One region of the Amylolactobacillus amylotrophicus DSM 20534 genome, then DNA from elsewhere that is predicted to be linked to it. Evidence: a T-box and tRNA genes for the amino acid it is inferred to sense, from the RefSeq annotation. Region 1 holds a T-box; the other holds one or more tRNA genes.
What was found. A T-box is a leader RNA that pairs with one kind of tRNA and senses whether it is charged. The one in region 1 lies ahead of FC62_RS01655 (valine--tRNA ligase), so its partner is inferred to be a tRNA-Val.

Region 1 (15,532 bases):
GGGCACGAGAATTGGACTTAACGATGCCGGCCGCCAGGTACTAGGTAAGGTGAAGTTTGTCAGCCTGCCAGAGACCGACACAAAGGTGGAGCAGGGAAAGCACCTATTTGACGTCGAAGCGGAGAAGACGGTGCTAGACATTGATTCACCACTTAGCGGTCAAATTGTTGCACGTAACGAGGAAGTCGAGGACAATCCCGATTACCTCGATTTAGCTGATCATGCCAAGAACTGGCTCTTTTTAATCAAATAGGTGATTTTTTGGAAGAACAAATAGAAGATTTACGAACACAAGTTGTACATTTATTTGAGGAATTTAATCAAGGTAACTACTATAACGATCTGCTGGATCGTTTTTTTGCTTTACAGAATTCAGTTGAGTTCGCAGAGGAGAGTAGTAGCGTCCGGCTGCCCCGCGTGCAGGGTGCAGCCAAAAAGCGGTTTGATAGCCTGTTGCAGTCGATCGACGAAGACACGACCGTTCTGACGAATGATGATTGGGCCTTTCTGCTGCGTTTTAATGGCAATCGTGATCCGTATATTCGGGATCAGCAACTATTTTTTCATTTCTTTCAGGCTGTGCAGCGGCACATTATCACTAAGGAACAGGTTAATTTCATTATTCAGACGCTTCTCGCTGACGACAAAATTTTCTGGCATATCTTGGAGCCGGAAAACGATGGTATTTATACGCGCTCGTTTAGCTGGCTGATGTTGTCTGCTTTAGTGGTTGAGGACCAAAAGTACTACCATGCACTCAAGCAGACCGACTATTATGAGATTCTGACGCAGGCTGTAACCTATCTCTTGTTAGAACGAGACGGGCGAGGATTCGTGCCAGATTTTGGTTGGGCCCATGCGTTACTACATATGGCTAATCTATTTGAGGCGTTTAACTTCACCGACTTACCGCGTGCACCGAAGATGTTCTTCTTTAACGCAATCTTCTTTGCCTACTTTAGAAACAATTATGCACTCAGTTATGGCGAGGATCAGCGTTTAGCTGGTGCAATTACCGTCTTGACGGGCCGTGACCAGGTTTATGTCGATTACGTACTGACGGTCTTTGAATACTGGAATGAAAACTACCACCGGGTAAATATTCCAAATGATTTCGAATTCTGGAATGCATTCTATAACCAGTTAAGGCTGTTCAACTCACTTCTATTGTTGGACGATCTCCCGGAGGAGATTAGAAATTTCATCGAGAACGACCTACGTTAAGTTTTAACTACATACAAAAAGACGAGCAAAATTTGCTCGTCTTTTTTTGTAACGATGAATATATTCTGATTAGTCCTCTTTCAGTGGCTGACGCACCACAAGTACGTCTGTCTCAGCAGTGCGGGTGACGTATTCGGTCACACTACCAATTAATAGGCGCTCAACTGCGTTTAAGCCGGTTGCACCGACCATAATCAAGTCGATGTTGTGTTTCTTCGGGTAGTCATGGGCAATAATTGATTTCGGTGAGCCAAATTCAATCTGAAAATGAGCCTCTTTAACGCCGGCATCTAGAGCTTTATGGTAGTATTCCTCCATCTTAGTCTTCGCATCCTGACTCACTTGTTCCACCATGGCTGAATCAAAGCTCGAGACATTTTGAAAAGCGCGTGTATCAATCACATGGAGAATCTCGAGTGTGGCGTCATTTCTTTTAGCGACGGCGACAGCCTTGTCGAAAGCCATATCTGCTTCCTTCGAGCCATCTACGGCAATTTGAATATGTTGGTATTGTTTTAACATATAATTCACCTCTCTTTACTCTATTTTAACAAATAAACGAGTAGGAAGGGTAATATTTACTTATTTAAATATTTGGTTAGCCTGAGAGTAAAGAAAAAGATGACTATGACCGAGGCAAATAGGGTGATGAAATTGTATTGTTTAGGCAGGAGAAAGACGATGAAAATGCCGCCGACTGCGACGGCTAATAGTGCAATTGCGACAACTGTCAGCAGTTTTTGTAAAGATTGATTTGCATCGACGTTAAAGATGATAAACTGCTTGTGTAGTCGGGTGAGGAGGTAAACGGCTAAGAAGGCCAGAAATGCGATATAGATTAGGATAACAGCTTTTAATAACATGATAAATTCCAATCGTTAGGTTTTACAAAGAAAAAAGCAGCTTGCGCTGCTCCTTAGTTTACTATAGTAATCCGAATTGACGATGGCACCATTGACGTAGTTGAACCCGCAAGTTCTAAAAATGAGCCGTTTCCCTACAAATATGGATCCTAGACCAGCTAGTATTCCGATTTAATAGTTCTAACTAACTCTCACGTCGATATATTCGATCGGTCAACTGTACTTCGGCTTCTCAATCAACTCAGACTATACATTAATTATAACAATAAATGGTGAGTTGTAAACAAAAAAGGTTGGTGCAATTCTTGATTAGAGAACGCTACCAATTGGTTAATGAAAGGTATACAATAGTCAATCATTTTTTGCCTGCTTATGTTGCTTGAGACCGGCTTGTTGCATCTGACGGAGCTTCTTATACTGCTCTCTTAGGGCAATCTCATATTTACTATTGCCTTTAGGAGTAAAGTAACTAGCATTTAGCAGCTTATCCGGTAGATATTGTTGGGCAACCCAATCGTTCGGGTAGTTGTGTGCGTATTGATACGAGACACCGTGGTTAAGTTTCTTTGCGCCGGAATAGTGCGCATCCTTCAGAGAATCCGGTATTGAGCCGACATCCTTACTACGCACGTCCGTTAGCGCAGCGTCGATTGCTGTCATGGCAGAGTTGGTTTTAGGAGATAGGGCCAGCTCGATCACGGCATTTGCTAGTGGTATCCGGGCTTCAGGAAAGCCTAATTGATTTGCCGCATAGATAGCGTTAATGGCGTGACTTGCGGCTGCCGGGTTTGCTAGTCCGATGTCTTCGTAGGCGATGACTGAGAGGCGGCGGCTAATTGACACCAGGTCACCGGATTCGATTAACCGCGCCAGGTAGTGAAGCGCGGCATCGACATCCGAACCCCGAATTGACTTCTGAAAAGCGGAGATGAGGTCGTAGTGCCCGTCACCCGAGGCATCGAAATGTTGAATTTTCTTCTGGATAGAGTTAGCAATGTCTGACTGCTCAAGTAGTAGAGGCTCGTCTTCAGCGGGCGCTTTCTCAATGCGGGTAGACATCACGGCCAATTCCAGTGCGTTGAGCGTTGCTCGAACGTCGCCGTTAGCATTCTCAATTAGCAGTTGCTCGGCATCCTTCGTTAACTCAACGTGATATTTACCCAAGCCGTGATCAACGTCTGTTAGAGCGCGGTCCACCGCAATCTTAATGTCGGCGAATTCGAGTGGCCTCAATTCAAAAATCTGGGTTCTAGACCGAATTGCCGGGCTAGTACTGATGTACGGATTTTCTGTCGTGGCACCGATGAGAATAATCTGGCCTGATTCAAGCAGAGGGAGGAGAAAGTCCTGCTTAGTTTTATCTAAGCGGTGAATCTCATCCAGTAAGAGAATTACGGTACCACTCATCTTGCCTTCCTCGGCCACAATTTTTAAATCTTGTTTCGAGTCGGTAGCGGCATTTAATTTTCTAAACGCGTATTTAGTCGAGCCGGCAATTGCGCTTGCAATGCTAGTCTTGCCAATTCCGGGTGGTCCGTACAGGATCATCGATGAGAGGAGCTTGGCCTCGACCATGCGCCGAATAATCTTTCCCGGTCCCACCAGGTGCGTTTGACCGACGACTTCGTCCAGGTTAGTTGGGCGCATTCTGTATGCTAAAGGTTGCATTTTTTGCCTCTAATTCATCAAAGTTATGTGGTTCGTTACGTGCTTATTGTGCTGGGTATTTGGCGGCAAAATCAATCTGTTCTTCGTTGATGGCCGTTGGTGCTACAACAAGTAATCCAGTGGCCTCCGGCTCAGTTCTCGCGGTGTCATCACTAACTAGGCGAAATTTGGTGTCTTTCTTGCTGGCAGTCATGATGACTTGGTTTAGGAGGGTTGATTGCTGCTGCTTTCCATTGATCAGGATCTGGTAGTGGGCAAAGTCGGCGAAGTGCCGGATGAATCTAGCTATGGTTTGTTTATCCTGCATTTCGGCGACTGTTAAGCGCACGAAGACGCGCTCGCGCAGGCTACCGAGGTACCGCCTGTGCTCATCTATATTTAGCTCGGGTTGGCCGTGCATAGCTTGTTCCAAGCGATCGTTGACGTTTTCTCCCATGGTTTCTAACTCCTTTTGCAAAAGTTTGATAGTTGTCTTAGATTTAATTATATCATGGAAGCAACTAAACAAAAAAACCTTCCCAAGAGGGAAGGCCAACTTTGCAGTTTCTTTCGAATTGATTAAAGTTTCTTGTTGTAGAATTCAACAACTAGGGCTTCATCAATTTCAGGCTCTAATTCGTCACGTTCAGGTAAACGAGTTAATGAACCAGTTAATTTGTTATCGTCAAAAGTAACGAATGATGAACGTGAAGCAGTTGCTTCAAGTGCATCTTTGATTTGTGCTAAGTTACGTGAGCGTTCACGCACGCCAATTTCCTGGCCAACCTTCACTTCATATGAAGGAATGTCGACGCGCTTGCCATCAACGGTGATGTGACCGTGATTTACAAGCTGACGAGCTTGTTCACGAGTAGTTGCAAGACCTAAACGATAAACAACGTTATCAAGTCTTTGTTCAAGCAAGACCATGAAGTTGTTACCATGCTTACCGTGGCGAATCTTACCAGCTTTGATAAAGAGGTTCACGAATTGACGTTCAGTCATTCCGTACATCCAACGAAGCTTTTGTTTCTCGCGTAATTGTAAACCGTATTCTGAATTTTTGCTCCGGCTATTTGGACCGTGATCGCCAGGTGCATATGCACGACGAGCAAGTTCCTTACCAGTGCCTGAAAGTGACAAGCCTAAACGTCTTGAACGTTTCCAACTTGGACCAGTATATCTAGACATATATGTATATCCTCCATTTTGTTTTGGAGTAAAATATCACACAGAGTTCAACATTCGTGCATCTAAAGTTGTGTTTTCACCTCGTACAGCCGCGGGTTACTTATCGAACTAAAACCGCCTTTAGATGTTGACGTTCTTGTCACTCTTCGCTGCAAATATTTTACACTCGTTCTATTATACGACAAAGTGTGCCAGATGCAAGTTAAAGTTCTGTTGCAACACATAATTTTTATTGGACAAAATTTGGAATTCAGTAAGGAATTACGAGATTATTTGCTATAATAAGGAATAGTTAAACATTGGGGGACAAACTAGATGTCGTTACCACAAACAATTATCATCATCAGCTTAGTGCTGTTAATACTCATCGTCTTGATCGGAGTTGTAGTATACAATAGTCGCTTAAGACGCAAAATAGAGCAGTTACAGAGTGAATTACTAGAACTGAATTTTGCGCCGATCGAGGACCAAATTACGCGGCTCAATGCAATGTCACTCTCGGGTGAAAGTCTGTCTACATTCACGACCTGGCGGCTAGTTTTTGAGAAAGTTAAGAAGACTAAACTACCGGAATTAACGCAGCAACTTACTGATGCGGAAGCCGATAACGGTCATTATAGCATTTTCTCAACACGAAGATTAGTCAATAGTGTAAATAAAGAGCTGACGGAATCAAAGGATGATTTGGTCAATACAGCAGCCGTGTTTGAGCAGTTATTGCAGAGTAACCGGGAGAACGAAACGCAATTGAATACCCTGTTAAATAGGTATCAGACCATGAGAAAAGCCGTTCTTTCTAACTCTTTTAAGTACGGCGTGGCGCTTGATCAGTTAGAAGATAAATTGACCGAGATGGAGACTGATTTCGACACCGTCAAGAACCTAAGCAGTCAGGGAGATCATGTTGAGGCTAAGCGTGTACTGACAAGGCTCAATGCGTCTTTAACAACGCTAGACGATATTTTGCCGGTCCTTGAACGTGCAGAACAAGAATTAAGCGACGAATTCCCGGCTCAATTAAAGGAAATAACTACTGCCTATAAGGACATGCTGGCAGATAAGTATAACTTCCCTGGAACGGACATTTTGGAGGAGATTAAGCGGCTGCAGGAGGATTTGCAAAAAGCACGTAACCTCCAAACTAACCTTGATGTTGGTGAGTTGCAGGAGAGCAATGAACTGGTTTCTAATCAAATAGATGGTTTATATGAACGACTTGAACGCGAGATTAAAGCGAGGAAGGTGGTTGATAAAGAGACTGACCTCCTTGTTAAGCAATTCAGCCAATCAGAGCTCGAGAGTACTAAGCTAATTAAGAAACTTGATCACATAGATCAGAGCTACCAGTTAACGCATGGAGAACTCCCGGAGGCTAATCAGTTGGCAGACGAGGTTAAGCAGATGTCCGCTGACTTTACGACCGACCAAGAAAGAGTAGCTGCAGGTAAGGCGGTCTTCTCAAACGTGCAGGTTGATTACGAACGCATTACGAAACGTTTAATTGCAATTCAGAAAAGACAGCAGGAAATCTCGACCGACGTGGATGGGCTGTATGAAGCCGAGCGAATCGCTAAAGGCTCACTCGATAATTTCGCCCAAGAAGTCAGTCTGATTAAGCGAAAGATTGACAGGCAGGCATTACCGGGTTTACCGACGAATTTTATTGATTTCTACCAGGTGGTTGTGAACGAAATTGGTGAACTAAACACCGAGTTAGAACGGGTGCGCATTAATCTTGAGTCAATCTCCAACAAGTTAATTCTGATTCAAGAAGATGTTAACCGCTTAAATAGTGAGACTGCCGAGATTACGAGTTCGGCAAATTTGGTGGAGTTGACCGTTCAATATGCGAACAAGTACATCGGTGACGGTAGAATTAAGGAGGCAATAGCCGAGGCAATGCGCCAGTATCAACAAGAGTATACGTATAAGCGGGCGCTTGATACCATTGCCACTGCGCTTGAGGAAGTCGAGCCAGGAGCGTTCAACCGGATTGAGCACGATTATTATGCGCAGAATGATAAGTAAAAAAAATTGCTGAAAGCAAGTTTTTGGGCTATACTTTCACAAGTTATAATACGACCAGTAGGTCGTTTTTTTGTTGGGAGAGTTGAGAATGATTTACTTTGATAATAGTGCGACAACAAAGATTGATCCTAGTGCACTAGAGACCTACCAGAAGGTGGCACAAGATATTTGGGGCAATCCATCTAGCTTACACGAGCTCGGTGATCAGGCGTTCCAAATGCTGGAAACTGCCCGCAAACAAGTAGCCAGTCTGTTAGGATTTAAGCCACATGAGATTTTCTTCACCAGCGGTGGTACGGAAAGTGATAATTGGGCAATTAAGGGTACGGCACTTGCTAAACGGGAATTTGGGCGGCACATCATCACCAGTAGTGTCGAACACCCAGCGGTAATGAACTCGGTGCTCCAACTGGAACAATTGGGCTTTGAAGTCACAATTCTTCCGGTTGATGCTTCTGGGCGGGTTAGTGTGGCAGACCTGAGGCAAGCAATCAGAAAAGATACCATTCTGGTCTCGATTATGGCGGTCAACAATGAGATTGGGGCAATTCAGCCCATCCAGGAGATTGGTGACTTATTGGAAGATTATCCTACCGTGCATTTTCATGTTGATGCAGTTCAGGGACTAGGGAAGAATCTTTGGCAGAAAATCTATCATCGAAGGATTGACTTGATGAGTTTCTCCGGGCATAAGTTTCATGGACCACGCGGGATTGGTATCCTCTACAAGAAAGAACGGCGCCAAATTGCGCCGCTCATGACTGGTGGGGGGCAAGAGCGTGACCTGCGATCAGGCACGGAGAATACACCGGCGATTGCGGCGATGGCAAAAGCCCTCCGATTACTACTGACTGACGAACCTGAGAAGGCAGAGCACCAGCTAGCCATTAAGGGAAAGATTTATGATTACCTGAAAGATAAGCCAGGAATCCAAATATTCTCCCCACTGACTGATGATTTCTCACCACATGTGTTATGTTTCTCGCTTGTAGGGATTCGGGGAGAGACTGTCGTGCATACGCTTGAAAGTAAGGGGATTTACTTCTCAACCACGAGTGCTTGCTCAAGTAAAAAAGGAATTGAGTCAAGCACACTGAAGGCGATGCAGGTACCAGAGAAAGTGGCCACTAGTGCCGTGAGACTCAGTTTCGACGAGAACAATACCATGGCTGAAGCTGATGAGTTTATCGCCACATTTGAACCAATCTACCAGCATTTTTATGCGATTAATCATCACGGTAACGAGGCTAAATAATACAGACTAAAGTAGGAGTTAATTAAGTGGAATACACAGAGATTATGGTGCGCTACGGCGAGCTTTCGACTAAGGGTAAGAATCGCAAAGATTTTATCGGCCGGCTAAACGGCAACGTCACGAAGGCCCTGCGCGCTTACAAAGATACAATTAACATTCAACCAAAGCGTGATCGGATGCACATTATTCTAAATGGTGCACCTTTTGACGAAATCGATCATATTCTTGGTAAAGTGTTTGGCATTCAGACATATTCACCCGCAATTAGGATTGAACGCGATATTGAGTTGGTGAAGCAGACGGCCCTAGAACTGATGCAGGCAACATATGAACCGGGAATGACCTATAAGGTGAACACGAGACGGTCGGATCATGGATATGAGTATGACACGAATCAGATGAACCTCCTCATTGGTGACTACTTGAGCGAACAGATGCCTGAAATGAAAGTTCAGATGCGAAACGCCGACCTCGTCTTGAGGATTGAGGTGCGCCACGATGCAATTTATCTGTCCAATCAATTGATTCACGGTGCTGGTGGTTTACCAGTGGGCACCGCCGGCAAGGGCGTGATGATGCTCTCCGGGGGAATTGACTCACCGGTAGCCAGCTACTTGGCTATGAAACGTGGCGTGGAGATTGAAATGGTGCACTTCTTCAGCCCACCCTACACAACCAAAAAGGCGCTGGCAAAGGCTCAGGAGCTGACGGGGAAGCTCGCTAACTACAGCGGTAAGATTAACTTCATCGCCGTGCCTTTTGCTGAGATTCAAGAGACCATTAAGGCAAATGTACCTGAAGGCTACTTGATGACGATTCAACGCCGCTTCATGCTGCGGCTCACGGATATTATTCGTGATCAAAGAGAGGCACTCGCCATTTTTAACGGCGAGGCGATCGGGCAGGTGGCCTCCCAGACTCTTGAAAGTATGGCCGCAATTAATGACGTGACCAACACGCCCATCCTGCGGCCGGTAGCAACGATGGACAAAACAGAGATTATCAAAATTGCGGAGGAGATTGACACATTTGATCTTTCGGTGATGCCGTTTGAGGATTGTTGTACAATCTTCGCTCCACCGCGTCCAAAGACGAGACCAAACCTAGATAAAGCGCGACACTATGAGCAGATGCTTGATGTCACTGGTCTCATCGAGCGGGCACTCTCGGGCATTGAGATTACCCCAGTTTACCCAGAGCAACAGTTCCTCAATGATGAAGAAGATTTTGCCACAAGTCTGCTCTAATCGAACAGAAAAATTTTACATTGCGCACTATTTCGAGTAGAATTTCACTATAAGCTTTGAACAAGAGAAGTTCGGCACCAACAGAGAGAAACGTAGCTGAGAAGTTTCATCACCGAACGCAGTAGCTTGGGAGCTGGTTTACTGAGTTTAGTAAGTAAACCCGGGACACCGTTATCGATTTAAGTGAAGCCGCCTATTGAGATTAATTACGGCAATGGGTGAGCTTAATTTAGGTGGTACCGCGGTTAATTCGTCCTAGACATTTGTCTAGGACTTTTTTTATTGGAGGATGAACCATGACAGATTTAGCACCGAAATACAATCCGACTGAAGTTGAGGCCGGTCGGTATGAGCAGTGGCTTGAAGAGGGTGTTTTCAAGCCATCGGGCGATAAGAAAGCCAAACCATACTCAATCGTTATTCCACCGCCGAATGTGACAGGAAAGCTGCACTTGGGTCATGCGTGGGATACGACTATTCAGGATACATTAATTAGGATGAAACGGATGCAGGGTTACGACACCCTGTATCTTCCAGGAATGGACCATGCCGGAATTGCGACACAAGCTAAAGTTGAGGCAAAAATGCGGGCCGAGGGTAAGAATAGGCACGAGATGGGCCGCAAAAAATTTGTGGAACAGGTCTGGGCGTGGAAGGACGAGTATGCCGCATTCATTAAATCACAATGGGCTAAGCTCGGATTGTCACTTGACTACGAGCGGGAGCGTTTCACACTTGATGATGGACTTTCAAAGGCCGTGCGGAAGGTTTTCGTCCAACTCTATAACGAAGGATTGATCTATCGCGGTGAATACATCATCAACTGGGATCCACAACTTCAGACAGCGTTGTCCGATATCGAGGTTATTCACCAGGATGACCAAGGAGCCTTCTATCACGTCAATTATCCGTTTGTAGACGGTAGTGGCAGCATTGAGATTGCCACCACCAGGCCGGAAACGATGTTTGGTGATACTGCGGTTGCTGTAAATCCGGATGATGAACGCTACAAGGCACTCGTAGGCAAGGAAGTTCTGTTACCGCTCACCGATAGGAAGATTCCAATCATTGCTGACCAACACGTTGACATGGAGTTTGGTACTGGTTTAGTTAAAATCACGCCGGCACACGACCCCAATGACTTCTTGGTTGGAAATCGGCATAACTTGGCCCGCATCAACGTGATGAACGATGACGGTACGATGAATGAGAATGCCGGCGAATTCAACGGGATGGACAGATTTGCTGCCAGAAAAGCAATTGTGCAGAAACTGGACGATGAGGGCTACCTGTTGCGGACGGATCCAATCGTGCATAGTGTTGGTCACTCTGAGCGCTCCGGTGTACAGGTTGAGCCACGGTTGTCCACGCAATGGTTCGTGAAGATGAAACCATTAGCTGAGGCTTCATTAGCCCACCAAAAAACCGACGATAAGGTTAACTTCATCCCAAATCGGTTCGAACATACATATGAACAGTGGATGGAGAACGTCCACGATTGGGTAATCTCGCGGCAATTATGGTGGGGCCACCGAATCCCAGCCTGGTATCATAAGCAAACCGGTGAGGTTTATGTCGGCGAAGAAGAGCCAAAGGATATTGAGAACTGGACGCAGGATAATGATGTCCTAGATACCTGGTTTTCAAGTGCCTTATGGCCATTCTCAACAATGAACTGGCCTGATACTGATGACGCCGATTTCAAGCGTTACTTCCCGACCAATACGCTAGTGACTGGTTATGATATTATCTTCTTCTGGGTCTCTCGGATGATGTTCCAGAGTCTGAAGTTCACCGGTAAGAGTCCTTTTAATGATGTTGTGATTCATGGTCTTATTCGAGATGAACAAGGCAGAAAGATGAGCAAATCCCTCGGAAACGGAATCGATCCGATGGAAGTCATCGAGAAGTACGGTGCAGATGCATTACGCTGGTTCTTGATGACCGGCTCAACCCCGGGACAGGACACACGCTTCAGTTATGATAAGATGGACGCTGCCTGGAATTTCATCAATAAAATTTGGAATGCCAGCCGGTTCGTGATTATGAACCTGGAAGAAGATGCTGTACCGGCTAGGAAGCCTGATACGACCAAATTTGATTTGTCGGATCGCTGGATTTTTAGCCGCTTGAACCAGACAATTGCGGACGTAATTCGGCTCAGTGACTCCTTCGAATTTGGCGAGTCAGGGCGGATAGTCTACAATTTCATCTGGAATGATTTCTGTGACTGGTACATTGAGATGAGTAAGGTTGTTCTGAACGGCACAGATGAGGAAGCAAAAAGCAATAAACAAGCTAACCTAATTTACGTCCTCGACCAAATTCTGCGTCTGGTTCACCCAACGATGCCATTCGTGACCGAGAAATTATGGCTCTCAATGCCGCACGAGGGTAGCAGCCTGACTGTTGCTGCCTATCCAGAAGTTGATGCTAACTACCAAGACGATGCCGCAGAGAAAGAGATGAACTTCCTGATTGAGTTGATCAAGGCGGTAAGAAATATTCGAGCTGAGGCAAACGCGCCGATGTCTAATTCCATCGATCTTTTAATTCAGGTTGACTCGAATAAAGAGGCCGCAATTATCGAGCACAATACTGACTACCTAGCTAATTTCGTTCACCCAAAGAACCTCAAGGTGGCGACTGAAATTGAAGCACCAAAATTAGCCAAGAATGCTGTGGTCAAAGGTGCACAGGTATTTGTACCACTTGAGGAGTTGGTCGATTTAGGTGAAGAAATTGAGAAGCTCCAGCGGGATCAGGCCAAGCTAAAGGCTGAGATTGCACGGATTGACAAGAAGCTAGGTAACGCAGGCTTCGTTTCTAAGGCACCAGCAGCAGTGGTTGACGAACAGAAGACTAAGCGTGCCGACTATGAGTCTCAGCTAGAGGCGGTCGACGCACGAATTGCAGATTTGAAGGACAATCAATAGTGGATAAGAAACTTAGCAATGAGGCAGAGGCCATTAAATACATCCACCAATTACCACGATTACATCGCAAGAATGACTTGAGCTATGTTAAGCGGGTGCTGGCGTATTTTGGTAATCCGCAGGACCAGATCAAGACTGTTCACATTACGGGAACGAACGGTAAAGGCTCGACGTCTTATTATCTAAATAATCTACTGCAAAAATCCGGGTTCAAGACCGGGCTTTTTGTGTCTCCATTCATTACCGAGTTCAACGAGCGTATCCAACTGAATAGTCAAAACATTCCAAGCGCCGAGCTAGTGAAATTGACTAACCTAGTCCAAAACGCAGTGGCAGCAGTTTCCCAGGAAGATTCATTTGAGCTAACCGAGTTTGAGTTTATTGTGGTGTTAGCGTTCATCTATTTTGCAAAAGAGCGCGTAGATATCGCCATCATCGAGGCTGGAATCGGCGCAAAGCATGATAAAACGAATGTTTTAACACCAGTCGTTTCACTCATTACATCGGTCGGTTTGGACCATGAGCAATTGATTGGTCCAACACTACTAGACATCGCGGCGGAGAAGAGCGGCATCATTAAGCAGAATGTCCCAGTGGTGGTCGGCGAGTTAAGCCCAGATGTCTTGAAGCTGATTAAGGCGACGGCAAAGCGAAACGCTGCCCCTCTGTCTGTCTATGGGCAGGATTTTACGACCAGCGAGAATGCGCACGACCACACATTTAGCTATTCGAATCAGGCTACTGCTAGCACGCTTCATTTCCTGCCACGCCCGGACGTGGAACAGATAGATGTGGCACTTGCTGTGACGGCCTTCGGGATTATTGGTGCGCAACTGATGACGTCCGAGATTGAGGAAAGTATTAACCAGACTTTGGTGCCGGGTCGATACCAGACTGTTCTAAACGAGCCACTCGTGATTGTTGATGGTGCGCACAACGTGCAAGCGATGACTAATTTCTACCGCTATCTCTTGGGCTTGGTCAAAGGGGATGCAACAAAGATTCACTTCTTGGTGACGATGATGCGGGATAAGGATGTCCGTGAAGTCCTTGATGTAATTGCTGCTGCTGATGTGACGCTCACCACGATTGCTAGTCCTCGTGCCGCCCAAAAAACGGATTACGCTGAGTTGGCAATTGATAAGCTACCATTTGAGTCAGATTTCAGACTCGCATATGAAAAGCTTAGGCAAAAGAGTCATGCAGATGATATCATTGCTGTAACGGGTTCGTTTTATTTTGTAACGGATTTTTTACGAGAAATTAAAGAGGCGAGGAAGAGTAGCAGATGAGAGTAGATGGCATAATTGATGATTTAAACGGCGTAATTTTCGATATGGATGGGTTGTTGGTTAATTCCGAAGAATTATATGAGAAGGCTAATCAAATTGCTGCGCGAAACGCTGGGCTTGACTTACCCGCAGATTTCTACGAGACGCTGTCGGGTTCCTCCCTACTTGGCGTTCAGGCCTTCTTCGACGAACACTTTGATAGCCAGGAGGCCATCGATGCCTTCATCAAGGAGACGGACGACATGGTTTGGCAATGGGTCCTAGAGGGCCAACTTAAACTACGACCCGGTGTGCAAGAGGCGTTAGAGTTGTTCCGTCGTAGTGGTGTCAAGATGGCGGTGGCCTCGAGTAATTACGAGAACTTCGTGCAGAAGTTTCTTACGGTGACCGGTATTAGCAAGTACTTCGAGTTCTATCTTTATTATGGTGCTGTGCCGAATCCAAAACCTGCCCCGGATATATATCAATTGGCCCAAGAACGATTGGGTATTCCAACTGAAAAATTGCTGATTTTCGAGGACTCAACAACAGGCGTGCAGGCGGCGAAAAATGCCGGTATCAAGGTGATCATGGTGCCATTTATCACTCGCCCAACCGCACAAGATCAAATCGACGCGAGCAGAATTATGCCAAGTTTCTATGAATTTATTGATTTAGTAAAATGATTTTGCCCTTAATTTTCGTATTTTAATATGAAGGGTGGTTTATTCATGTTAAAAAATATCGAGGATTATCAAATTAATCTCCAAAGCGATGGGGAGCTACTACTGAACATCGAGCAGAAATTGGTGGGACTGAAGATTAACAATTTTGCTGAATTGAGTGATTTCTTTATCCAGCATAAAATCAGCAGTCTCACAGATTTACACGAGTATGTTCGTTCGAAGAAATGTGACTTAGAGCTAACGTTGCTCCTGGGCCAACTACTAGTACGTGTGCAACAGATCAAACACGGTACGCTGAGTAAGTTTTATTCAAGCGTGCAGGTTGGTCATTACCTGGTCGACCTGTTTAACGGTGAGAGCCAGGAACAGTTACTGGCAATTTACTTGGACACGAAGAACCGCGTCCTGGCACAGAAAGTGATTTTCAAAGGAAGCCTAAATAAGTCGGTGGCTCATCCAAGGGAAATTCTAGAACCAGCAATTAGGTTTCATAGTGCAGCCATTATTATTGCCCATAATCATCCGAGTGGGGATACTGCTCCGTCAAAGGAAGACGTGGACTTTTCGACGAAATTACGCGATGCCTGTTCAATCATTGGCATCGAGTGCCTGGACCATTTCATCGTCGGTGAGGGGACGTACCTCAGTCTGCGTGAAGCAGCCTTAATTTAAATATTCCTAAAATAATCAGAATCGCTCAGGTGAGTCTAAAATATATGATATAATGATGGGCGACATTAAAGCTGATTAATTAAGGAGAGATTTCCGTGTTCGGATTAGGATCAAAAAACATTGGTATCGACTTAGGTACCGCAAATACACTAGTTTATATTGAGGGCAAGGGAATTGTCCTGCGTGAGCCATCTGTCGTTGCTAAGAATACGCAATCGGGAGAGGTGATTGCTGTCGGTTCTGAGGCAAAGGAAATGATTGGTAGAACGCCAGGAAGTATTCGGGCAATCCGTCCAATGAAGGACGGCGTTATCGCTGATTACGACACAACTGCTGCCATGATGAAATACTTCATGGAGAAGACGATTGGTAACAGTAAGCCTTTTGTGATGGTTTGTGTGCCAAGTGGTGTAACTGAGGTAGAGAAGCGGGCAGTTATTGATGCAACTCGGGTTGCTGGTGCGCGTGAGGCGTACGTAATTGAAGAGCCTTTTGCGGCAGCGATTGGTGCC
Region 2 (15,532 bases), on a different contig from region 1:
TCTAAAATAAAAGAAGAAACGAGGAAATTATGCTAAAAAATATTACAGCTGAGCAGGTGGCGCAAACAATCACACCACGCGCACCAAAATCATATAAATGCAACTATGGTCGTGTGCTTCTAGTTGGTGGAAACGAACAATTCGGTGGCGCCATCATTATGGCGGCTGAAGCCTGTCTGAATACAGGCGCTGGCCTAATTACTGTGGCGACCAACAGCATCAACAATGCCGCACTCCATACCCGAATTCCAGAAGCGATGTTTATCGACTACCATGCACAAGAGTTGCTGGTGCCGGCAATAAAGGCAGCAGACATCGTTGTAATTGGCCCCGGTCTTGGTACGACCCCTTTTGCCCTCGAACTAGTAAAAACGTGTCTCAAGCTACTCGTTGAGCAGCAGACGTGTATCATCGATGCGAGCGCACTCACAATTTCGGCTGAAAATCCTGCATTAATTAACGACTGTAAAGCACAAATTATTCTGACGCCACACCAAATGGAATGGCAACGACTCAGCGGCGTGAAAATTGCCGCGCAGACCGATTTGCAGAATAGCACTCAACTAGCCAAGTTATCTGACCACGCCACACTCGTGCTGAAATCAGAGAGGACAAAAGTATACGATCAGTCCCCTACTGTTTGGCAGAATCCGTTAGGAAATCCTGGAATGGCTACCGGTGGCATGGGTGACACACTTACCGGTATCATTGCCGGAATCGTTGCCCAGTTCGGTACCACAACAAATACGGTTAATGCCGCAGTTTATCTGCACAGTTTCACGGGAGACCAGATTGCACAGCAGGACTATGTCGTGCTCCCAGCCAAGCTGTCTCACCTCCTTCCCCAAGTAATCCAACAATTCAGCAAGCAAAATGCCTAGTCAAAATAAATACTCCTAGTTTGTTCGACCGGAATTTTAATTATTTCCGTGTCCAATGAACTAGGAGTATAGCTGACTAAGCATTTTTAATTTAAATTCTAATATGTAATTTTCGCAACAGACCATTAATTTTCTCGCCGAGAATCTTCTGTGCAAGTTCGGTCTTCAACACACAGAAACCGTAAACTAACACTCCGACAACTAGTGCCACGACGATGGCAATAACCGCATGAAACCTGCTTGTTTCAGACAACCAGAGGTACAGCAACTTCAAAGTACCACTAACAGCGCCAAACATTAACAGAGAGAATGCCGCAATACCGATGAATCTACGTTCTAGACGTGGCTGATTGTAATGATAGCTCGTTTTCATGTGATAAAGCGCCAGCCAACAAGTAATTCCCATGCCAGCGGCAGTAGCCAACAGCGGACCATACAGCTTGAAGAAGTAGATTGCCGGCAATTGCAGTGCAAACTTTAACAAGATCCCGATCACAAGATACTTGATGGCTAGGCCATTCTCAGATAATCCCTGCATAATAGCTACAAGGACGGCGAACAAGCCCAGGAGAATCGAGATAAATGCTGATAGGTAGAGCACGCTCGCTCCGGTAGCGTCATAACCATAGAAGATTGTGTAGATTGGCTGCGCAATAGCCGCCATTCCCATGCTACTTGGCAGCATCACGAACAAAAACAGTTCCAAAGTACTCTCAATCTGATCGCGAATATCTCGTGTATTTCTTCTGGCATGCGCACCCGCTAGTAAAGGAATAGATGTCACGGCCATCGCGGTGGCTAAAGACACGATAATCATGATTAACTTGTTGGCGTTCAGACCAAATAAAGCATACCAGCTTTCGATCCGGTCATAGTCCGCTACCACAAACAACTTAATCAGTGGGTGAAACGTGTACTGATCAATCAACTGGAAGAATGTAATTCCGGAATCGAGGATAATAAACGGAATCGATTGCCGGACTATTTCGCCCAACAGGCTCTTAGTAGAAACCTCAACCTCGTGGTTGCTATTCAACACAAGTTCATTAATGTCTGCCTGCTTTTTTTTGTAGAAATACACCAGCAATAACAAACCAAACACCGCACCAATAGCGGCAGCAAGGTTGGATTGGACCACGGCATCTAGGAAGTCTCCATGTTGTACCTGCATAATGATAAAAGCAGTTAGGAGCATCCAGATGACACGGGCCAGCTGTTCGACGAACTGTGATAGGGCGCTTGGTGCCATGTTGTTGTAGCCCTGAAAGAACCCGCGAGTCAGGCTCATCACGGGTATGATTAGCACAGCGATGGCTAAGCTTTGCAACACCGGTACCTGCCGTAGATCCCCTCCGCTAAGGATTGGGGCGAGGAAATACATGACCGCAGCCGAGATAATACCCAGCAACACCATTAGGCCAAGTCCACTCTTGAACAGTCGCTTGCCCACGCCATACTCATTTAAAGCGTTGTAGTGAGCTACCTGCTTGGCAACGGCACCAGGAATTCCGGCGGTTGAAATAATCAAAAAGAGGCTGTAAATATTGTAGCTCTTAGCAGTTAACGCATTAGCCACGTTCCCATGGTCCCCCATCCAGGCGTACCACGGAATAATATAGATTGCCCCTAAGATTCGTGAAAAAATTGAGCCAAATGTCATCCAGGCAGAGCCACGAATCAAGCTTTCGTGCGAGCTCGTGGGCTGCGAATTTTTATTCTGCATAAAGTCTTCCTATTCCCTATTATTTCTATCATACAAATTTACAGTCACAATTCATATGACTTTAGGAAAAATTTAGTGTTTACAAGACGATATTGACAATTTTGTTTGGAATCACAATCACCCTTTTTGGCTCCTGTCCCTTCAAGAAGGATACAACATGCTTTTCAGTCAAGGCTAAACGTTCAACCTCGTCCTTTGCGGTATCCCGAGCAACCTGGAACTTACCGCGGACCTTGCCGTTCACCTGAACAATAATTTCTACGGTGTCTTCAACGAGTTTTGATTCATCATATGTTGGCCAAGCCGCAAACGATATGCTTGTTTCATGACCCATAATTTGCCAAATTTCTTCCATCATGTGGGGTGCAACAGGTGCTAACAGCTGCACGAACCCTTCAGCATACTCCGTCGGGATGATATCCACCTTGTACGCCTCGTTGATGAAGACCATCATCTGGCTAATTGCCGTGTTGAAATGCATTGATTCAAAGTCTTCCGTTACCTTCTTGACCGTTTCGTTGTAAACCTTGTCTAGCTTACCGTCGTTCTTTGCACCGACCTTATCCGTCAGAATCGGCGTCACATCGAGGTCGTTCACGAACAACCGCCATACCCGGTCCAGGAACTTCTTAGTGGAGGCCGGACCATCGTCGGCCCAATCAATTGCGGCGTCGAGCGGTCCCATAAACATCTCGTATGCGCGTAATGAGTCGGCACCGAACTCGGCAATGACATCGTCTGGGTTCACAACATTGCCCTTTGACTTCGACATCTTCTCGTGGTTTTTCAAAATAAGGCCTTGATTATAAAGCTTCTGGAATGGCTCCTTCGTTGGTACAACGCCTAAATCATACAATACCTTATGCCAGAAACGGGCATAGAGGAGGTGCAACACGGCGTGCTCGGCACCACCCACGTAGAGGTCAACCGGTAACCACTCTTTTAGTTTCTCAGGATCGGCTAATTCTCTATCATTATTTGGATCAATATATCTTAAGTAGTACCAAGAACTACCCGCCCATTGAGGCATTGTGTTGGTTTCTCTGCGCCCTTTTCGGCCATTTTTATCAACCACATTGACCCAGTCGGTGATGTTCGCCAGCGGACTCTCGGTTGTCCCTGAAGGTGCAATGTTCTTGGTAAATGGTAAGCGTAATGGCAACTCATCCTCAGGCACTAGGGTTGTCTCGCCATCTTCCCAGTGAATAACCGGAATTGGTTCACCCCAATAACGTTGGCGGCTAAATAACCAGTCGCGTAGTTTGTAGTTAACCTTTTTCTGACCAACCTGATGCTCCTCTAACCAGTCCGTCATTCTCTGAATGGCTTCCTCATTGTACAGACCGTCTAAGAAGTCCGAGTTCACGTGCTCACCGTCACCAGTAAAGGCTTCCTTAGTAACATCACCACCGGCAACTACTTCGTTAATCGGCAAGTCAAATTTCTGGGCAAATTCAAAGTCACGGTCATCGTGGGCTGGCACAGCCATCACGGCGCCAGTACCATAGCTGGCCAACACGTAGTCACTGATCCAGATTGGTAATCTCTCGCCGTTAACCGGGTTAATGGCGAAGGCACCGGTAAAGACACCCGTTTTATCGTGATTCAAATCAGTTCTAAGGAGGTCGCTCTTCTGCTCAGTCTGCTTGATATACGCATCCACAGTCTCTCTTTGAGCAGGTGTCGTGATTTGGCTCACAAGTTCATGCTCAGGCGCCAAAACAGTGTAACTAGCCCCAAAGAGCGTATCAGGCCGCGTAGTGAAGACGTTGAACTGGGCATCAGTCGCCGCAACCTTAAAGGTCACCTGTGCCCCAGTTGAGCGCCCAATCCAGTTTCGCTGCATCTCTTTGATACTCTCCGGCCAATCAACGAGGTCTAAGTCATCTAGTAGGCGATCAGCATAGGCAGTAATCCGCAGCATCCACTGCCGCATCGGTTTCCTGTAAACTGGATAGCCCCCACGCTCAGTTTTACCATCAATGACCTCTTCGTTCGCCACAACTGTACCTAAATCAGGACTCCAGTTGACCGGTACCTCGGCCTCGTATGCCAAACCTTTTTTGTACATTTGTTCAAAAATCCACTGGGTCCACTTATAGAAGTTCGGATCAGTCGTATTCACTTCGCGGTCCCAGTCATACGAGAATCCGAGCATGTTAATCTGCTTCTTAAACGTGGCGATATTCTCTTTGGTAAACTCTGCTGGATCGTTGCCAGTATCCATCGCATACTGCTCTGCGGGCAAGCCAAATGCATCCCAACCCATTGGGTGCAATACATTATAGCCCTGTGCCCGACGCATTCTACTGATAATGTCAGTTGCGGTGTAGCCTTCTGGATGCCCGACATGTAGCCCCTTACCAGATGGATATGGGAACATATCTAATGCGTAGAAATTCTTTTTGTTCTTATCCTCTGTAGTCTTGAAAGTCTTGTGCTCTGCCCAATACTTCTGCCACTTTGCCTCAACAACTTTATGGTTATATGCCATTTTCTTCCTCCTAATAAAAAAGTCCCATTGATTAAAATCAATAGGACGAAATATTCGCGGTACCACCTAAGTTCCACGTAATGTGGCGCTCATTTGGTCGTAACGTGACCGACGTTTGGCAATATTCAAGCGAGTTCGAATTTCCTCTTATGGTTTCACACCAGCCAACCACTCTCTGCAAAGTTCTCCACTCTACTACTCTTGTGCCTTTATCTTTGAATCAATAATAGTTATAATTTACCACATTAGAATGAAAAGTTAAAGGATGAATCTCACATGAATCAGAATCAAATCCGTGCTCGTAAATTTGGCATTGCCAGCCTAGTATTACTTCTGCTCTTCCTTACCTGGGCAATATTGGTTGCCACTAGTCAACCGGTAATCAACAGCTTCGACAAAACTCTGATCAACGTAATTGTTAATCACAATGAAACCAACCTCATATTTGCGCGTTCAATCACCGTTGTTGGTAATACCAAGACCATGACTGTTTTGACGATTATCGCGGCTGCGCTACTTCTTTTAATCAAACGCTACCCACTAGCACTATATTTTGCAGGCACGATGGCCCTCGCCAATCTGACCAACTCAATCGTCAAGCACATTATAAAACGACCACGGCCTACTGCCCACCACCTGGTGCACGCTGGCGGCTACTCGTTTCCGTCAGGCCATTCAATCGGCTCAATCACCTTCTTTAGCCTTTTGATTATTGTCACGATAATTCTGGTAAAAAGCCATGTGCTACAAACTCTGGCGACATTAATCTTTGGTAGCATGCCTATCCTAATCGGCTATAGCCGCATCTACCTGCACGTTCACTTTCCAAGCGACGTCCTCGGTGGCTTCTTACTAGGATTAACATTTATCATGGTTAGCCTCTATCTGTACTACCGCTACCGGCTATCCTTTAACCCAACTTCGACTCCCTTTGCGCGCGATTCATTAAATTAACGAAGAACGCGATGATAATCACGACGATTGAGGCGTAGAAGACCCCCTTCAAAGCAGAGAACAAAATATTTTGTAATGGAGCCAACAATGTTGGGTCCATTTTTTTAGCATCAGCCGAATTAACGACCTTGTTCATCATCGCCTGCGTTAAGTTTGGCTGACCATCTAAGCCCTTAGCAACGTACATGTTGAATACAATACCGAAAATCGAGACCATCATTGTTTGACCTAGGTACTTCACGAGTGAATTAAAGGAAGTTGCCACGCCAATATTTTCCTTTGAGACAACAGTCTGAGATGCCACAGCCGTCGCCGTGATTGCTGTACCAAAGCCAAAGCCACAGAGCGCCGCAATCAAAAAGAAGAAGAGGAACGGTGTGGATTCGGGAACAACAATCAGCAATAAATTACCCACCAGCAAGAACGACAGCGAAAGATAGAGAATTTTTTGAATACTAATTTTAGTGAGCAAATGCCCCGTCACGAACGAGCCAAGAATCCAGAGAATAGAACTTGGGGTCACTGCGAAACCAGCGGCTGTCGCCGGCTCACCAAGAATACCTTGCATCCAAATCGGCAAATAGAATTCGAACCCAATTAAGAAGCCACTAATCAATAGTGTGACAACATTAATGCCCAGAAACTGCTTATTTTTCAAGATGGAAACCGGAAGAATCGGATCCTGCGAATTCTGTTCCACATGCCAGAATAACAGGCCACTACCAATTGCTAATAGAACAAGAATCACAGGTAGGAACCAATTCTGTATTTGGCCCAGTTCTTGTAACAGTAACATGATTACCACAAGGAAAATCACGAGCAAACTAGTGCCCTTATAATCGATTATGGTATTCATCTTTCGTCTTGGCTCACGCAAAAAAACCATGATCAGCACAATCGTCAGCAATCCGATTGGTAAGTTGAGGTAAAACACCCAATGCCAACTAAATTGTTCTACAATGAACCCACCCAATAACGGTGCCAGAATGGAGGCAATGCCCCAAGCAGAGCCGTTGAAGCCCAGCACCTTGGCCCGTTTCTCAATTGGGTAGATATCTGCGATAATCGTAAATGAGACAGGTTGGATTGCTCCGGCGCCCAGTCCTTGAATCACACGAAAGATAATCAGGCTGACCATGTTCTGTGCCAGTCCACAGAGAGCCGAGCCAACAATAAACACGATTAAGCCGAAAATAAATATCGGTTTCCGTCCGAGAGAATCGGCCAGCTTGCCATAAACCGGCGTAGAAACGGCGGTCATCAGCAAGAAGATGGAGACGACCCAGTTCATGATATTCAGGCCGTGCAAATCTGACACAATCGTTGGCATGGCCGTCGAGACAATCGTGCCCTCAATTGCAGTCATAAATGTGGCGATAAAGATTGCAACTGTTACTACAACCGTATTTGTTTTCTTTTCCATCAAATTTCCCTTAAAAAAACGCTTGGAAAAGTCCCAAACGTTCACTTCTTTATTTTAATAAATTGAGTAGTGCGTCTACCTTATCCGTTCTCTCCCAAGGCAAATCAAGGTCTGGCCGGCCAAAGTGGCCGTATGCAGCCGTCTGCTGGTAAATTGGACGTTTTAAATCGAGCATCTGGATAATTCCTGCAGGTCGCAGGTCGAACACCTCGCGAATTACCTTCACTAAATCTTCAGCGTTAACCTTACTGGTACCGTAAGTGTTGACGTTGATGCTGACCGGATGGGCCACACCAATCGCGTAAGCTAGCTGCACTTCAATCTTAGAAGCAATCTTGGCTGCAACGATGTTCTTAGCAATGTAACGTGCAGCATAGCTAGCAGAACGGTCAACTTTAGTGGCATCTTTACCAGAGAAAGCACCGCCACCATGTCGAGCATAGCCACCATAGGTATCAACGATTACCTTCCTCCCGGTCAGCCCTGCATCACCTTGTGGGCCACCAATCACAAAACGGCCACTAGGGTTAATCAAGAACCTGGTGTCTTGATCAAGTAGATTAGCCGGAATTACCTGCTTAATCACCTGGTCAATCATCGCAGACCTGATAGTCACATTATCAACGTCCTCATCATGCTGTGTACTAATGACAATTGTATCGACCCGCTGAGGGTGATTATGCTCATCATATTCGACTGTCACCTGAGCTTTTGCGTCAGGGCGTAACCATGGCAAAATTCTTGCTTTACGTAAATGAGCAACACGCCGCATCAAGCCGTGAGCAAGCGTGATTGGTAGTGGCATTAACTCGGGTGTCTCGTCGATAGCGAAACCAAACATCAAGCCCTGATCGCCGGCACCAATTTGGTCGAATTGATCGACATCATTTTGATTCTCCCGTACTTCGAGTGAATCATCAACACCACCAGCAATATCGGGTGATTGTTCATCGATATCAATCAGAATCGCACTGTGATGACCGTCAAATCCTAATTCTGGTCTGTCATAGCCGATTTCCAGAATAGTCTTGCGTACCAACGCCTGAATATCGACATCAGCACTAGTAGTGATTTCTCCGACCACGAGTACTAGACCGGTAGTCACAACAGTCTCACACGCAACGCGCGCATCCGGATCCTGTGTGAGCATTGCATCAAGAATGGCATCAGAAATCTGATCGGCAATCTTGTCTGGATGACCTTCCGAAACTGATTCAGAAGTAAATAATCTCTTTTCCATTATGTAGTCCCCCTACTATTTATCGGTTACAAGGCATCTCCAGCGGAACGATTCCACTGAATCCTATCGGGATTGTAACTTGTCTATATTAACATAATCTAGCCGGAATTTAAATAATAAAAAAGCCTCATCGACTATTAGCGATGAAGCTTTTGGTGATGGAGGATACAGGGTTCGAACCTGTGACCCTCTGCTTGTAAGGCAGACGCTCTCCCAGCTGAGCTAATCCTCCATAATGTAAATGACCCGTACGGGATTTGAACCCATGATACCGCCGTGAAAGGGCGGTGTCTTAACCACTTGACCAACGGGCCATAATTCCGTCTCTCTGACAACATGTATTAATATACCAGATGCCAATATACTTGGCAACAGATTTAGCTAATTTTTTAATTTTTTAGTCAAAATAAAAAGAAGCCAATCGGCTACTTTATCGCTAACGTAATTTTTCTAGTACTTTTGCAGGGATATCACCCTCAGAAACCGCATTTGGACCCTTAGTCACACGCTTATCTGAGACCTCTCCTTTAACATAGCTGCCTGCCTCGAGCATAGTTGGATTTGCGGATTCCTGGCTGTGCCATGAAACTTCCTTCGTTGTGCCGTCTTCAAGCACCCATTTAAAATTATAACTGTAGTAGTAGTACTGCTCACCATTCTTCTTATAGTCGGATCCGTCACTATTCTTTGACTTAGTCTTGACACCCTCAGGAACTACCGCATAAGCGGTACTGCCCTTATAGGTAGAGTTATAATAGCTACAACCAGACAGGGTAAGTAGGACTGTGCCAAGAAGCACTGTTGCTGCAATAATTTTTTTATAATTTCAATCTTCCTTCTTTATTTCCGAGCATTCAGGAGTAGAATTCGCTCTAAGTTTTTATACGTGTCAGTCATCCATTGAATATATGTCTTACCCTCAGGTAACGTCTCAGTCACCTTTAAGACGGGGACATTATTCTTGTCTGCCAGCTCAACCAGTTCGCTAATGACAGGATTGTCTACTTGTTCATTGACGACAAAAAAACGGACCTTGCGTTGCTTAATTTGTTTCCTCATCTCTTCGATTGATTGCGGACTAGGGTCGGTCTCTTTCTCGATAGCTGCCTCAAATTCCGGGTTACCAATCTTAAAGCCAAGGGCCTTGATAGAATAATCAAAGACAGGTTCGCTAACAAAAGCAACCTTATTTGAGCTATCCAGATATTTATTCTTCATCTCGGCGACCAATTCTTGCATTGGTTTTAAACTCTTTTTGTATTTCTCAGCGTTTTTGCGGAAATAATCCTTTGACGTAGGATATTTACCACCAAGATCTGCCGCAATTCGATCAGCCAATTTGCTCATAATCTCTGGATAGTACCAGATATGAGGATTGTCTCCCGTCTTCTTCTTTGCGACGTCGACGCCCACATCAATGGCTTCGGTGTTCTGAACCTTAATTAACTGTTTCATCCAGCTGTCATATCCTAAACCATTTTGAATAACTAAATCCGCATTATCAACCTGCTTGGCAGTTTTCGTTGTTGGTTCAAAATCATGGGGATCAGTCTTCGAACTGTTAATCACCGCTGTGACCTTACCTTTAGTTCCCACCACAGCTGTAGCTACCTCACCATAAAAATCAGTTGTGGTAACAACGTTAATCTCCCCGTCATCTTTCTTCACACCATTGCTGCAACCAACTAGGATCAGGAGCGCCGCAAGAGTCAGCACCAAACTAGAAAGCAATTTTTTCTTCACTCTATCCCTCCAATTCATTAATAACATTTGACGTGTATAATTTTACAGCACTTAAATATCCGTGTAAAATTAAAGTGATTATCTTTATTATTTCTTAGTCGTACCGCCGAAAAATCAACTGCGTTACTTTATTTCAAATTATTTCACTTGTTTTTTGTAAGTGAATATGGTATATTAATCAAATCAAATAGTTCATTTCTACGGAAAGGAGTAACTTCTTGGCTAAGAAATCTAAAATCGCAAAGTTTAGAAAACAAGAACAAATGGTCGCAAGGTATGCAGCTTTACGGCAGGAACTAAAGGCTGCACACGATTATGAAGCTCTCGCAAAGCTACCAAAAGATTCTAATCCTAATCGTTTGCGCAATCGCGATCAAATTGATGGACGTCCACGTGCATATATGCGTAAGTTCGGGATGTCTCGGCTCAATTTCAAACGTCTAGCCCATCTGGGCCAAATCCCTGGCGTTAAGAAAGCAAGCTGGTAAATAATAGTAAATTTCAACCACTCAGATGAGTGGTTTTTATTTAGCATTTTTCTCCAATAGACTTTACAAGTGGAAGATGCAAACGCTATAATTATTGGAGTAGTTATTCCGGATTAGCTCAGTTGGTAGAGCGCTTGACTGTTAATCAAGATGTCGTCAGTTCGAGTCTGACATCCGGAGTTTTATTTTGGAGAATTGTCCGAGCGGCCGAAGGAGCATGATTGGAAATCATGTATATGGATTATATCTGTATCAAGGGTTCGAATCCCTTATTCTCCGTTTTAGTGTTTATACACTTTCGCAAACGTTCGTAATGTTGATTTAACGTCATTTTGTCTTTGCCTATTTTCATAGATATTCAGATTTAGTCTGCCAAAAGTCTGCCAAAAACTTGATCTATAAAACTAAACTTTCCCACAAAAAATAGCCCCTACCAAACGGTAGAGGCTTTATTTTATTTTGTATCCTTGCCACCTATCCAAGTGTTCGTACCGATGAGATAGTACGCTTGTCCGTCAACGATTCTTGCACTTGTGACTTTCCATGACGAGCCTTTTTTATATGTCGCACCCGTCTTTGTTTTGAGATTATCGTCAACGCCTTTACTCAATCAATTATACGAATATATTCGTAACTGTCAATATAAAAACGAAAAAAATCGAAATTATATTGAATATTTACGTGTTATTTCATATAATGTGTTCACGAGGTAAATTTTTATGTCAAGAAACGAATTAACGCCTGCAGAGTTACAGGCTCGAAAAGATATATCCAAAAACATAAAACAATTAATCAATAATCATGGAAAAACCCAATCTCAAGTCGCAGATGATTTAGATTTACCACTGGCCACTTTAAATGGTTACGTAACAGGAAAATCATTACCCAATGCTGGCAATCTTCAGAAGATAGCGGATTATTTCAACGTTCATAAGTCATTTATAGACCCACGATATAGAGATGACACGTTCTCACGAGTAGAACTAGCAGATGCTTTTGAGGACCATGCGGTATTCACTTATCAAGGTAAGAAAATTCCAGACGAGGACTTGGACGTAATAAAACGTATCCTAGAAAGTAGACGTGATAAGTAATGAACAATGACGCATTTGATTATCTTTTGAATTATGCGTGGGACAAAAAAATCGGCTATGAACTAACTCGTGAACTAACTCCTGATTCTCCTTCGGCCGCATATCCAGAAGAAAAACTTGTGATAATAAACATGAACTGGCCAAACGAAAAAGAATTACCATTTCAATTGGCTCACGAAATCACTCATGTTACCAATGGCGATGATACACAGTCAAAATTGTACTATCACACTACATACAAGGGTAAATACGGCGTTGAGTATAAAGCCAATATTGGTGGAATAGAGTTGTTAGTTCAATACCACTTTGCTGAAATAGAACCTGAATCTGCTGACATAGATCAGTTTATCGACGCATATGCTATACCACAATATTTGAGAGACTACGTCATCAAAGAAACCAGAGACTTTTATAAGATTGGGGAATAAAAATGAAAGTAGGACTTAGAACACCGAGTTTAAAGAGATCCATTAAAGCACGAACAACAGGTAAATGGAAACGACAAGTAAAGGGTGCGGTAAATCCTTGGTACGGAAAAAAAGGAATGGGATTCATTAAGAATCCCGAAAAATCAGTCAAAAATGCAATTTATCACAGGACAACCTTTGGAGTTGGAGATTTAGTGAAGACAAGTACTGGTTCTCATAAAAAAAAGACTCAAAATCAATCAGCTGGCAGCACTGATTCTTCGAGCAAGAACATTGCAATAGCTATTGGCGTTGGAATTTTGATAATTGCTGCAGTAGTAGCATATTGGAAGGCTGCCCTGATCATAGCTGCCGTAATTATGTTAATTGCATTTTTTATAAAGAAGAAATAATAAAAAGCCACCGCGGCAACGGTGACTTGGGTAACTATTACAACAAATAAATTATACCAGAATTCTGGTAACGGAGGAATAAGTAATATGGCGAAAAAAGTAACGGGCGAAGATGGAAAGACATATAAGGTAAAGAAACCTTTCTACAAACGAATTTGGTTCTGGGTACTTGCGGTAATCGTGGTGGCTGGAATTGGATCTTCACTAGGCGGGGGCGGAGATAAAGAATCTACATCATCTGCTGATACATCAGAAAAGACAGAACAATCGTCTAGTAAAAGTAAAGAAAAATCATCATCATCCAAAAAGGTTGATGTACCTGCTGAATACAAATCAGCTTTGGCAAAGGCCAAATCATATGCATCAATGATGAACATGTCTAAACAAGGAGTATATGATCAATTAACTTCAGAAGCCGGTGAACAATTCAGTGCTGAAGCAGCACAGTATGCAATTGATAACGTGAAAGCTGATTGGAATAAAAATGCGCTTGAAAAGGCTAAGTCGTATGCAACAACAATGGATATGTCAAAACAATCTGTCCAAGAACAACTAGTATCATCATCCGGTGAGAAATTCACCCAAGAAGAAGCAAACTACGCTATGGGGAAAGTTAAGGCAGACTGGAAAAAGAATGCGTTAGCTAAGGCTAAAAGCTATCAGGAAGACATGTCAATGTCACCAGATGCAATTCGTGACCAACTAACTTCGTCTTCTGGTGAAAAATTTACCTCTGAAGAAGCAGAATATGCAATACAACACTTGAACGACTAGGCTAGATTAAGAAAATAGCCATATCCTCTCCTGCCAAGAAGATGTCCAAATCTGACGACTTAAAAAGCTGAATTTATTTGGAGGAAAATAAGAATGAAAAAATTACTCACAGCTGGATTTGTAGCCTTTTCAGCTGCCGTATTATTGACTGCATGTGGAGGGAAAGATACAACTAATACAGGCAAAAGTAAAAGTGCAAGTCAAAATGTTAATGTGGAAATTCCTAAAGGCGAAAGTAAAAGTGCAAGTCAAAATGTTAATGTGGAAATTCCTAAAGGCGAAAAGAAAGTATTACCACAACAGTTTACATACTTTGGAAAAACACAAGATGTTAAAGTTGTTAATCCTAATAAAACTCTATCTAAGGGCGGTTATACCGTTAACCTAAAAGAAGTACGCTTGACCAAATTTACTCCCAAAGACGACTTGGACAAAGAAAATACTAAAGATAGTTTTCCTAGTGCCACCGGAGAGTTTTTTTATGTAATAGCTATCGAAACAGAGTTAAACAATAATACAAAAGAACGGGCGGATATATACGGACCCGAAGCACTTATCTTGAGTGATGGTACCCAGCTAGATGATGATACAGGAGTGTCTGGTGGTGACCCAGCAGAAGTCGGAAGTAAGGCAAAAAAGACAATCTGGACGCTTTTTTGGGTCCCTGCAGAAGAAGCAGCCAAATTAACCAGTTTTAAAATTCAGTTTGACGATGTCTATGTCAACAGCACCGGTACCGGAAATGTTTTTCCAGATGCTACAATAAAGTTTTAATTCAAATAATTAACTGCATATAAAATAGCCATATCCCCCCACGTCTGGTGACCTCTGCGCCGGTCCGATTCCGGCGGTGGGTGTTAAAAAACAACTGAAATGATGGAGGTTGTACATAATGAAATATCGTAGTATGAAAATTGAAAACTTTCGGAAGTTTCATAATATCAATTTTACCTTTGGACAGAGAATTACTGTAATATCAGGAGAGAATGGGATTGGTAAATCAAGTCTGCTATCGCTTATTGCTTCTACGACTGGAACTAACAGTCGTGATCAGCCAAGAAGATTAAACGGAATAGCATTCAGGCCTGAATTCTCAGAGCTATTCAAAATTTCTGAAAAAGAAGATTATAAATCATATCGTTTGTTTATTGATTATGATCAAATGATTAACACTCAATACTATCTAACCAAACGAATTGGATTTAATGATTATACTGCAGCTAATCGTGGTATCAGACCACTTCCAAGAACTTCTATCCCTATTGACAGTCAAACTGACGTTACACAGAAACAAGCAATTGAAGATGCAAAAGAAGCATTCGACATAACTGATTCTAAAAGGATACAAGTACCAACAATTTATCTGAGCCTTTCAAGACTATTACCGCTTGGCGAAACCGAACTAAAATCTACCCAAGTAGCAAAAAATAATAACATTTTTAGAAAAAATTACGCTGACTTTTTTGCCAAATGTTATAATTCCGTTTTACCCAATTCCATTGACCCAGAGAATGTCACAGCTTATTTTGTTGAAAAAGAGAGGCTTGGAAAAAAACATTTAGTTTTAACTATCAAAGATACAACAAACGACACACAATCAGTCGGACAAGATAACCTAAGCAGTATAGTGTCGGCGTTGACGGACTTCTATGCAATAAAAGAAAATGATCCCACCAACTATAATGGCGGCGTTTTATGCATTGATGAGTTAGATGCCTCTCTTCATCCAAGCGCCGTCTTACGTTTGTGGAACTTATTAGTTATTCTCTCAAACGACTTAAATTTGCAAATAGTTATAACCACACATTCACTCACAATTTTGAAAGAAATCATTAAACTTGATGTTCCGAATCAAAGCGATTTTCGACTTGTCTATTTTAAAGATACTAATATCCCAC

Region 2: it encodes a tRNA-Val, which carries the amino acid that the T-box ahead of FC62_RS01655 (valine--tRNA ligase) is inferred to sense. The anticodon was not compared.

The regions. Positions count from the first base shown of each region.
Region 1 is NZ_AZCV01000001.1:339,579-355,110, reverse strand. It holds gene FC62_RS01705 (glycine cleavage system H family protein) at 1-253, shown strand, start outside; gene FC62_RS01700 (DUF2785 domain-containing protein) at 262-1,224, shown strand; gene FC62_RS01695 (universal stress protein) at 1,294-1,746, opposite strand; gene FC62_RS01690 (hypothetical protein) at 1,803-2,087, opposite strand; gene FC62_RS01685 (replication-associated recombination protein A) at 2,439-3,755, opposite strand; gene FC62_RS01680 (YueI family protein) at 3,799-4,191, opposite strand; gene rpsD (30S ribosomal protein S4) at 4,314-4,925, opposite strand; gene ezrA (septation ring formation regulator EzrA) at 5,241-6,953, shown strand; gene FC62_RS01665 (cysteine desulfurase family protein) at 7,042-8,208, shown strand; gene thiI (tRNA uracil 4-sulfurtransferase ThiI) at 8,235-9,455, shown strand; T-box leader at 9,503-9,716, shown strand; gene FC62_RS01655 (valine--tRNA ligase) at 9,752-12,391, shown strand; gene FC62_RS01650 (bifunctional folylpolyglutamate synthase/dihydrofolate synthase) at 12,391-13,683, shown strand; gene FC62_RS01645 (HAD family hydrolase) at 13,680-14,348, shown strand; gene radC (RadC family protein) at 14,394-15,020, shown strand; gene FC62_RS01635 (rod shape-determining protein) at 15,116-15,532, shown strand, end outside.
Region 2 is NZ_AZCV01000006.1:47,169-62,700, forward strand. It holds gene FC62_RS06435 (NAD(P)H-hydrate dehydratase) at 30-881, shown strand; gene FC62_RS06440 (putative polysaccharide biosynthesis protein) at 973-2,604, opposite strand; gene leuS (leucine--tRNA ligase) at 2,684-5,098, opposite strand; gene FC62_RS06450 (phosphatase PAP2 family protein) at 5,375-6,052, shown strand; gene FC62_RS06455 (MDR family MFS transporter) at 6,009-7,475, opposite strand; gene metK (methionine adenosyltransferase) at 7,525-8,715, opposite strand; SMK box riboswitch at 8,713-8,798, opposite strand; tRNA gene FC62_RS06465 (tRNA-Val) at 8,875-8,947, opposite strand; tRNA gene FC62_RS06470 (tRNA-Glu) at 8,958-9,029, opposite strand; gene FC62_RS06475 (DUF1093 domain-containing protein) at 9,152-9,514, opposite strand; gene FC62_RS06480 (metal ABC transporter solute-binding protein, Zn/Mn family) at 9,556-10,458, opposite strand; gene rpsN (30S ribosomal protein S14) at 10,677-10,946, shown strand; tRNA gene FC62_RS06490 (tRNA-Asn) at 11,054-11,126, shown strand; tRNA gene FC62_RS06495 (tRNA-Ser) at 11,136-11,225, shown strand; gene FC62_RS08540 (SLAP domain-containing protein) at 11,401-11,556, opposite strand; gene FC62_RS06500 (helix-turn-helix domain-containing protein) at 11,666-12,040, shown strand; gene FC62_RS06505 (hypothetical protein) at 12,040-12,468, shown strand; gene FC62_RS08390 (hypothetical protein) at 12,471-12,860, shown strand; gene FC62_RS06515 (Ltp family lipoprotein) at 12,948-13,634, shown strand; gene FC62_RS06520 (hypothetical protein) at 13,728-14,408, shown strand; gene FC62_RS06525 (ATP-dependent nuclease) at 14,527-15,532, shown strand, end outside.